Linked DNA regions of Bdellovibrio bacteriovorus HD100. The protein of the gene in region 1 binds, or shares a complex with, the protein of each later gene. Links are inferred from orthologs where the notes say so. Each region holds a gene or a part of one and is shown on either strand. Other genes may lie near its edges.

Region 1 (5,149 bases):
GATCCGGAGCGACGTCTTTATGGGGAAAGCCAACGATGAAAAGTTGTCCGACTTTCTCTTCGGGGCTCATTTGTTTGATTTTGGAATCGATGACTTTTGACAGCTTATTAGCCGAAGGACCAGAAGCTAGTACAAGGTTGGGAAAAACAAGAATCAGCAGACAAAAACTAAAATTCCTAAGGATTCCCCTGATATACTTGTTCATAAGATCAGACTATCACTTGGCCAATACGAGGCCAGACGAGATTTGAGAGACAGCATGAAATTGCACCAAAGTCTTAAATCAAAAGTATGTATTCTGCTGACCTTGATGGTGGGCTTTTCGGCCTATGCTCAAGATATCGAGCAAGAGGTCGAAGCCGCCGACGATGTTGAGATTCAACAGCAGCAACAAGCCCCGGCTGACTTTGACGATCTAACACCTGTAGAAACCACCGACATGGACGAAGAGTCTGACCCCTTCGCGGAAGAATCCACAACAACATCTGAAGAAACCTCCACCGCAGAAACGGAAGAGGTTGCGCCAGCTCCTGAGGAGCCCGCTGTGATTGAGGCTCCGGTTCAAAGATATGCCGAGCCGACGCCAAGCCCGGCCTTGGAAAACCTTCCTCTGGTGGAAGTGCAGATTCGTCAGGACAATCTGGCTGACTACAAAGTCCGACGTGAAAATCACGGCACGTATGTATCTTTTGACTACGAGGCGATAGAGTTTAAAAACTTCATTTCCACTTTGGACGGACAGTCTTATAAGGCTGTTTTTGGTTCTGATACGGTGAACCTGATTCAGCTGGGCGTGGACTACAAATACAACTTCATGCTGGGCTCTTGGGCGGCGGGTGCTTTCTATGGCGTCGGGAAAGTCGACGGCAATAATGATCGCAGTCTTGAAATCACCAAGTACGGCATAGGTTTCAAATTCACAGCCGACATGCTGATGAATGAACCCTACATGGCACCTTATGTGGGCATCAATGTCTGGCAGATGGGTTTCTCCGAAAAAAGTGCGACGGATTCATTCTCGGCCACAACCCAAATGGGTTATAACTACACCGTGGGATTGTTGATTCAACTGGATTGGATCGATTACGAAACGGCGAAGCAGAGCACATTCAGCTGGGGACTTGAGAATACCTTTATTGATGTCTATGCGACCCAGTACGCCAAAACCGAAGCCCCCGATGATCCAGACACCACCACAGACTTCCTGTTTGGCGGCGGTCTTCGTTTGGAATTCTAGATAAGTCTTAACAGAGCATCGATTTCTTCGTGAACCGCGGACCAGGTGATGGTGCTCATTTTGATGTTCAAGCGGTTGTCCGGGGTCAGTGAATACTTTTTGCTTTCACGGATTGCCAGCTGAATCACCTTTTCTGGGCTCAGTTTGGTCTTTTCGGTGAAGATCAAAGAGATGGATTTGAGTCCGGCACTGATATCACGAACACCCAGTTCTTTGCACTGGCGACGAATCAGCATAAGGCCCATCAAATTCACGGTTTGTTCCGGGATCGGTCCGAACTGGTCACGCAGTTCTTCTTCGATGCGATCCAGATCCTCGTTGGACGTGATATCCGCCAAGGCTTTGTAGTAACCCAGACGAATGCGGATGTCTTTGATGTAAGCATCCGGAATGAGCGCCGGAATTTTCAAATTCAGTTCCGGATCCAGATCCATGTCTTCAACGGACTCACCCTTGGCTTCCGCCAAAGCCTCATTCAGAAGATCCATGTACATTTCATATCCAACCGAGTTGACGTGACCGGATTGTTCCTCGCCCAAAATATTTCCGGAACCACGAAGTTCCAGATCGTACTGGGCAATCTTGATGCCGCTGCCAAGGGCGGTGTTTTCCTGAATGATTTTCAGACGCTCTTGCTGCTCTTTATCGAGCTTGTGATTTCTTGGCATCATCAAATAACAGTAAGCCCGTGTTTTGGACCGGCCCACGCGTCCGCGCAGTTGATAAAGCTGGGACAGGCCAAACAAGTGCGCCGTATCAATAAACATGGTGTTCGCACGTGGCACGTCCATTCCGGATTCCACAATCGCCGTACACACCAGCACGTCAATTTCGTGATGGAAGAAGGCCAGCATTGCTTTTTCAAGTTCGTGCTCTTCCATCTGTCCGTGGGCCACACGAATCCTTGCTTCCGGCACAATCTGACGAATTTCATCGACCAGGCCATAGATGGATTCAATGCGGTTGTGGATGAAGTACACCTGACCACCGCGAGAAATTTCCGCAGTGATGGCTTTGCGAATGGTTTCCGGATCAAACTTCGTTACAAACGTTCGAGTGGGCAGACGATCCACGGGAGCCGTGTTGATCAAACTCAGATCGCGAATGCCCACCAAAGCCATATTCAGCGTGCGCGGAATCGGTGTCGCTGACAACGTCAGGGTGTCGACGCTGGTTTTGATCTTTTTGATTTTCTCTTTATGAGTGACGCCGAATTTTTGTTCTTCGTCGATAATCAAAAGTCCCAGGTCCTTATAAGCAATCGAGGAACCCAGCAGTTTGTGCGTGCCCACGATCAGATCGACTTTGCCGTCTTTCAAATCCTGCAAAGTCTTTTTCACTTCAGCCGGAGTCACAAAACGATTCAGCACGCGAATATCCACCGGCCAGCCTTCGAAACGTTTTTTGAAGGTTTCAAAGTGCTGGAAGGTCAAAACAGTGGTCGGTGCCAGCACCGCCACTTGTTTGCGGGCTTGAATGGCAAAGAACGCCGCGCGCATGGCAACTTCCGTTTTACCGAAGCCCACATCGCCGCACACAAGCCGATCCATGGGCTTCGTGGACTTAAGATCTTTGCGGATGTCATTGATGGCGCGAAGTTGATCGTCGGTTTCCTCATACGGAAAACCGTTTTCAAACATCAGCACTTCGTCTTCTTTGATCACAAAAGCCGGGCGGTGCATTTCTGCGCGTTTGGCATATAAAGTCAGCAGATCCGCGGCGATGTCGCGCACATGGGACTTCACCTTGGCTTTGGTTTTCTCCCAGGCAGTACCGCCCAATTTATCCAGGATGCTGGTTCCGGCGCCGGAGAACTTTTGCAGCTGACCCACGCGGTACACGGGCAGATAAAGTTTGTCTTTATCCTTGTAGCCGACCTGAATGTATTCAGATTCGACGCCGCTGATATTCATGATTTTCAGGCCTTCATACTGGCCGATCCCGTGTTTGGTGTGAACCACCAGATCCCCGGGCTTCAAATCACCGAAAGACAGACGCTTGGCCTGCTTTTGGAAATCCTGCGCGCCGCTGGATTCTTTAGCCCGCTGTTTTTTGCCGTAAAAGTCCTCGTCGCGCAGGAAGATGATCTTTTCTTCCTCCAGACGCAGGCTTTCGGCAAGGTATCTCGGCACGATGTGAACGATGTTTTGTTCACGATCCTGTTCCTGCAGCCACGAATCCCAGCGGTATTCATCGCTGCTCGTGCGAACGGCTTTAAGTTCCAGTTTTTCAAACACCAAAGACAAGCGGTCGATATGAGACTGATTCTTGGTGCTGACAAAGATGCGATAACCCTCATCACGCCAGCGATGAAGTTTGTTGGTTGCGGCCTGCAACCACTGCTCGGTGCCGACCGCGTTGGCTAAAGCCAGGTTTGTAAAATCCTGAGTCATTGCCGTACGATATTCAACGCGGGAATCATCCGAGTTTTCTTCGTCAAAGTATTCCAAGGAAGAGAAATACACCTGGCGAGAGTTGAGCGGATAGGCCAAAGCTTCAAAGTTCACGTAGATGTCTTCAAGCTCCGGACGAATCACGTGAGCGTCGCTGGTGCGGTGATCGGCTTTGAGTTCCGCCCACATTTCATCAGCACAGCGAGAGATCTCCACCGGATCCAGGAACCACAGATTTAAAGCGCCCGGGAAATGATCGGCTGGCGTGGCCAGTTCGCCGTAGAAATAGGGAAGCAGGAATTCAATGCCCGGAAAGGCATTTTTTAACACCAAGGATCGCAGGGTTTCTTCGGCCTCCGCCTTATCCACCTTGCGGCCCTCAAGCGAAGCGCGCACCCGTTGCAAAAGGCGCTCGTGCGTTTCATCGCGATAAAGAACTTCGCGGGCCGGAGTCAGAACAAAGGATTGGATCTCGTCCGAGCTTCTTTGGTCCGCCACACTGAAATGACGAAGGCTTTCCACCTGATCCCCGAACAGATCCATGCGCACGGGCTGATTTTCGGTTGGTGGATAGATGTCCACGATACCACCACGAACCGCGAACTGACCCTTGTCTTCAACCATCGGAGCCGCGGTGTAACCCAAGGACGAGAAATAGTCCGAAAGGTTCTCGGGAAGCTCATCCCCGGCGCGAACTGTTTTGGAGTGATCCTTCAGGATTTTCACCGGAAGGGTTTTCTGCATCAGTGCGTCAACTGAGGATATGAAGATTTCTCCGGCTTTGGCCGACTGAGCTTTTGCCAGGAAACGAACCCGGTCGGCGACGACTTGGGTGTTGGGATAAAGACCCGAGTAAGGTGAAACATCGAAAGCAGGCAGAATATGGCTTTGACGACTCGGGTCGAAGAACTCCAGCAAGGCTTGCAAAGTCACTGCTTCGCGATGACTACCAACCACAACAAGATGCGGCAAGCCGTTGATTTTTTTAGAGTAAGTCTGCGACAAAAAGTAAGCAAGCGCCAGCGGAGACGCCGCCCCGGTGACTTGAATCTTTCCGCGAGTTGTTTCAAAGGCTCTCTCCAGGATGGATTCGAGTCTTGTGTGAGTGCTTTCGGCTTTCATTTGGTGGGCTCATCTTGCCACGCTTATCGCCTTGTTTCCATTCATATTTCTTGGTTTTCACTGACGACACATATATAACTAATTGAAATCCAAATAATAACGACAACTTTGGAGGGACTAGTGCCACTCGGTGGAGTCATATTCATCGTCATTTTCATTGCTCTTTTTGGAGCCTTTTTAGTTTGGCTTGCTGCCAACATTACTGGGACAAAACCGGTATACAACCCTGTGAAGTACGAGCCTTACGAGTGCGGTATTCCTGGTATTGAGAAAAAGGAAACAAAGATTTCTGTTAAGTACTATCTAACAGCGATCCTGTTCATCCTTTTCGATATCGAGATTATCTTCATGTACCCTTGGGCGATTTCATTCCGTGAGTTCATCGCGACAGGCGAAG
Region 2 (3,650 bases), 1.4 Mb from region 1 along the record:
CTTCGTCCGATGCGCCAGTGCTGCGTCCTCCGACTCGGACGGTGAATCCTTATGGTATTCGTCCGACACGTTGTCGAACTGTTGGGACTTATGACAGCTGTGTCTTTGAAGGGGATACCGCCGAGGGCAAATTCAAACTTCGAAACATGGGGCCGAATAAAGTTGTTTCCAAGGGAGAGTACCGCATTCGCGAATGGTCTTTCGAATACGAAGCCGGAGCCCGTCAGGATATTGGAATCAGCATCAGTGATTCTCCCAATGCGACAGTCAGCCATACGCAGGAAAGCTACATCATGCTGTTCCCGCGTAAAACTCTGCCGCACATCCGTGTGGAAGGGAACCGTCAGATCGTGACTCTGCCAACCGGGGAAACCGTGACTTATAATGCCCAAACCCGTGAAGTCATCGGTGGCGCCTTTTCTGAAGACGGTCCCATGACTGGCGGAGGTAAAATTCTGGCACCGGCCAAGGTTTCTTACCGCGGTAACGGCGTCATGGTCCGGGTCGATCGTCGGGGCGAAGAGCCGCGTCTGCTGGCAAACGGCACGGCGACGGTGACCAAACAAGGCAAATCCTGCAAAGTCCCTGTGCGCGATCTGTGGCCGAATCAGGCTCAGAACTCTCCCGTGCACTTCAAATATTTCTCGGACTCCGACTTTGACTCTTATTTAAAACGAAAATGCGGCTTCGGCCTTTAATCGGCTGCTGAAAAGGGCCCATCTGACTGCGTTGTCAGGCCTTTCGCTTCACTGCGACGTGCTCCGCCTTGCATATGGACCCTTTTGACCAGCCTTGGCTTGTTCTTTTTCGACTTTCTTTCTGTGAATCTCGGGCTTAGACTTTGGAGTTATGTCGCATGCTGAAGATGGAATCGTAGTTAAGGGTGCAAAAGAGCATAATCTGAAGAATGTCAGTGTGACTATTCCGCGCAATAAGATCACCGTGTTTACGGGGTTGAGTGGCAGCGGGAAGTCGTCGTTGGCGTTTGATACGGTCTATGCTGAGGGTCAGCGTCGTTATGTGGAAAGTCTTTCTGCTTACGCGCGCAACTTCCTTGAACAGCTGAAAAAACCGGAGGTCGATTCCATCACCGGGCTTTCTCCGGCCATTGCGATTGATCAGAAATCTGTCAGCACCAATCCGCGTTCCACTGTGGGCACGGTGACCGAGATCTACGATTATCTTCGTCTGCTTTTCGCCAAGCTTGGGATCCCCGAGTGTCCTACTCACCACATCCCGGTCAGCAGTCAGACCCCGCAGCAGATTATCGAAGAGGTCTTTAAAAAAGGTGTCGGCACTAAGTTCTTTGTTCTGGCGCCGATGGCGTCCGGCAAAAAAGGTGAGTTCCTGGCCGAATTCCAGCGCTGGGCCAAAAAAGGATTCGTGAAAGCCAAAGTCGACGGCAAGATGATTGAACTCGACAAGGCTACCAAGCTTGCCAAAACCAAAACACATGATATCGATCTGGTGGTCGATCAGCTGATTCTGAAAGACACGCTGAAGTTGCGTCTTTCAGAAAGCATCAACACCGCGCTGAGCATGGCCAATGGCCGCGTGATCATCGAAACTTTGGACGGGGAGCGCACCAGTTATTCTTTGCATTCGGCGTGTCCTGAATGTGGTTACAGCTTCCCTGAGATTGAACCGCGTTTGTTCAGTTTCAACAACCCGCGCGGGGCGTGCCCGACGTGCCATGGGTTGGGAACTATCGACCTTGAAGAGGAAGAACAGTTCTCTGACGGTGAAGTCGGCGGCAAGAAACTGGACAAAGTCGTTTACAAGTACAAAGGCAAAAAAACTTCGGATGATGATGACGAAGAAGGCGAAGAAATGGTTCTGAACGACTGCCCGGACTGCCACGGCGCTCGTTTGAAAAATGAAGCTTTGAATATCCGTCTGGGTGGAAAAACCATAGCCGAGTTGTCTGATTTGGGCGCGCTGGAGCTGCGTGACTGGGTCGCCAAACTTCAATGGAAAGCCAAAGATCAGCTGATCGCTGAAAAAATCGTAAAACAAATTCTGGCGCGTTTGGATTATCTGATCCGCGTGGGCACCGGATATCTTTCTTTAAGCCGTCCTTCGCGCACTCTGTCCGGGGGCGAAGCGCAGCGTATTCGTCTGGCGACTCAAGTGGGATCATCTTTAATCGGCTGTCTGTACGTGATGGATGAGCCGAGCATCGGTTTGCATCCGCGCGATCATCACAGACTTTTGGATATCATCGGCGAACTGAAAGAGCGTGGGAACACCATCTTGTTGGTGGAGCACGACGAGGACACCATCCGTTATGCTGACTTCGTGGTCGATCTGGGGCCTCGTGCCGGGGTGCTGGGCGGCGAGATGATGGCGCAAGGGACTCCGGACGAGCTGGCGGCCAATCCCAATTCTTTGACCGGGAAATATCTGAACGGCGAAATGCGCATTCCGATTCCGAAAGAACGCCGCAAAGGCAACGGGCAGTTTGTGCGTTTGACCGGGGCGACGGGGAACAATCTGCAGAACGTGGATCTGGAAATCCCCTTGGGGACGTTCACGACTGTGACCGGTGTTTCCGGTTCTGGAAAAAGTACGCTGATCATCGACACACTTTACAAGATTTTGGCGCAGCATTTCTATAAGGCACTGGCGCAACCTTCGCCTTATAAGAAAATCGAAGGTCTGGACAAGATCGACAAGGTCATCGACATCAATCAAAGACCGATTGGGCGCACGCCGCGCTCGACTCCGGCAACTTATGTGGGGTTATTCCCGATGATTCGCGATCTGTTTGCGAATCTTCCGGACTCCAAGCTGCGTGGCTACGAACCAGGCCGCTTCAGTTTCAACGTCAAAGGCGGGCGCTGTGAAACCTGCATGGGGCACGGGCAGATCCGCATGGAGATGCACTTCTTAAGTGACGTCTTTGTGACCTGCGACACCTGTCTGGGTCGCCGTTACAACCGCGAGACTTTGAACATTAAATACAAATCCAAGTCCATCGCCGACGTTCTGGAAATGAGCGTGGGTGAAGCCCTGGAATTCTTCCGCAATCACACCCAGATCTATCGTAAGCTTGAGACCCTGCACCGGGTGGGGCTGGATTACATGACCCTGGGACAAAGCTCGACAACCTTGTCGGGTGGTGAAGCCCAGCGTGTGAAGCTTTCCAAAGAGCTTTCCCGCCGTGGTACCGGGAAGACGCTTTACATTTTGGATGAGCCGACCACGGGTTTGCATTTTGATGACGTCCGTAAGTTGGTGGAGCTGATTCAGGAGCTGGCCGATCAGGGGAACACAGTCCTGGTGATTGAACACAACATGGAAGTGGTGAAGTCCTCGGATCACGTGATCGATCTGGGGCCCGATGGCGGTAAGGGCGGCGGCCAGATCGTGGCGGCCGGAACACCTGAAAAAGTGGCGAAGGTCGCTGCCAGTGAAACAGGCAAATTCCTAAAGCCTTTATTAAAATAAACCTCTGAAAAGACCCGGCAGCTACCGGGTCTTTTGACATCCCGTGTCCTCGGAAGCGGTCCTTGATTCTTGGGGCTGAATCGGGGAAATCTGTGGGAATGAAATACTTTACAGGTTCCTTTGTTTTCACCTTCTTTGGTTTGATCGCCTCTTACTTTGTCGGCCATTACTATGGCGGCACAGTGGGAGCGGGTCTTCAG

The links. The genes of interacting proteins can lie anywhere in the genome.
Region 2: the proteins of mfd (region 1) and uvrA are in contact, whole or in part, in a crystal structure (PDB 4DFC), measured with the Escherichia coli proteins. The link is inferred for Bdellovibrio bacteriovorus HD100 from one-to-one orthologs.

Annotation. Positions count from the first base shown.
Region 1 is NC_005363.1:3,760,354-3,765,502, reverse strand. Bases 1,034-5,149 are described here. They hold mfd (transcription-repair coupling factor), read right to left. Parts: upstream 4,753-5,149; coding sequence 1,234-4,752; downstream 1,034-1,233. Other genes in these bases: BD_RS17815 (NADH-quinone oxidoreductase subunit A), read left to right, coding at 4,981-5,149; BD_RS17825 (hypothetical protein), read left to right, coding at 1,034-1,237. Outside these bases: BD_RS17830 (glycoside hydrolase family 3 protein), read right to left, coding at 1-70; more of BD_RS17825, read left to right, coding at 260-1,033. UniProt on the Escherichia coli protein: Couples transcription and DNA repair by recognizing RNA polymerase (RNAP) stalled at DNA lesions. Mediates ATP-dependent release of RNAP and its truncated transcript from the DNA, and recruitment of nucleotide excision repair machinery to the damaged site.
Region 2 is NC_005363.1:2,351,843-2,355,492, reverse strand. What follows is about bases 521-3,650. They hold uvrA (excinuclease ABC subunit UvrA), read left to right. Parts: upstream 521-849; coding sequence 850-3,450; downstream 3,451-3,650. Other genes in these bases: BD_RS11170 (DUF475 domain-containing protein), read left to right, coding at 3,549-3,650; BD_RS11180 (hypothetical protein), read left to right, coding at 521-698. Outside these bases: more of BD_RS11180, read left to right, coding at 1-520. UniProt on the Escherichia coli protein: The UvrABC repair system catalyzes the recognition and processing of DNA lesions. UvrA is an ATPase and a DNA-binding protein. A damage recognition complex composed of 2 UvrA and 2 UvrB subunits scans DNA for abnormalities.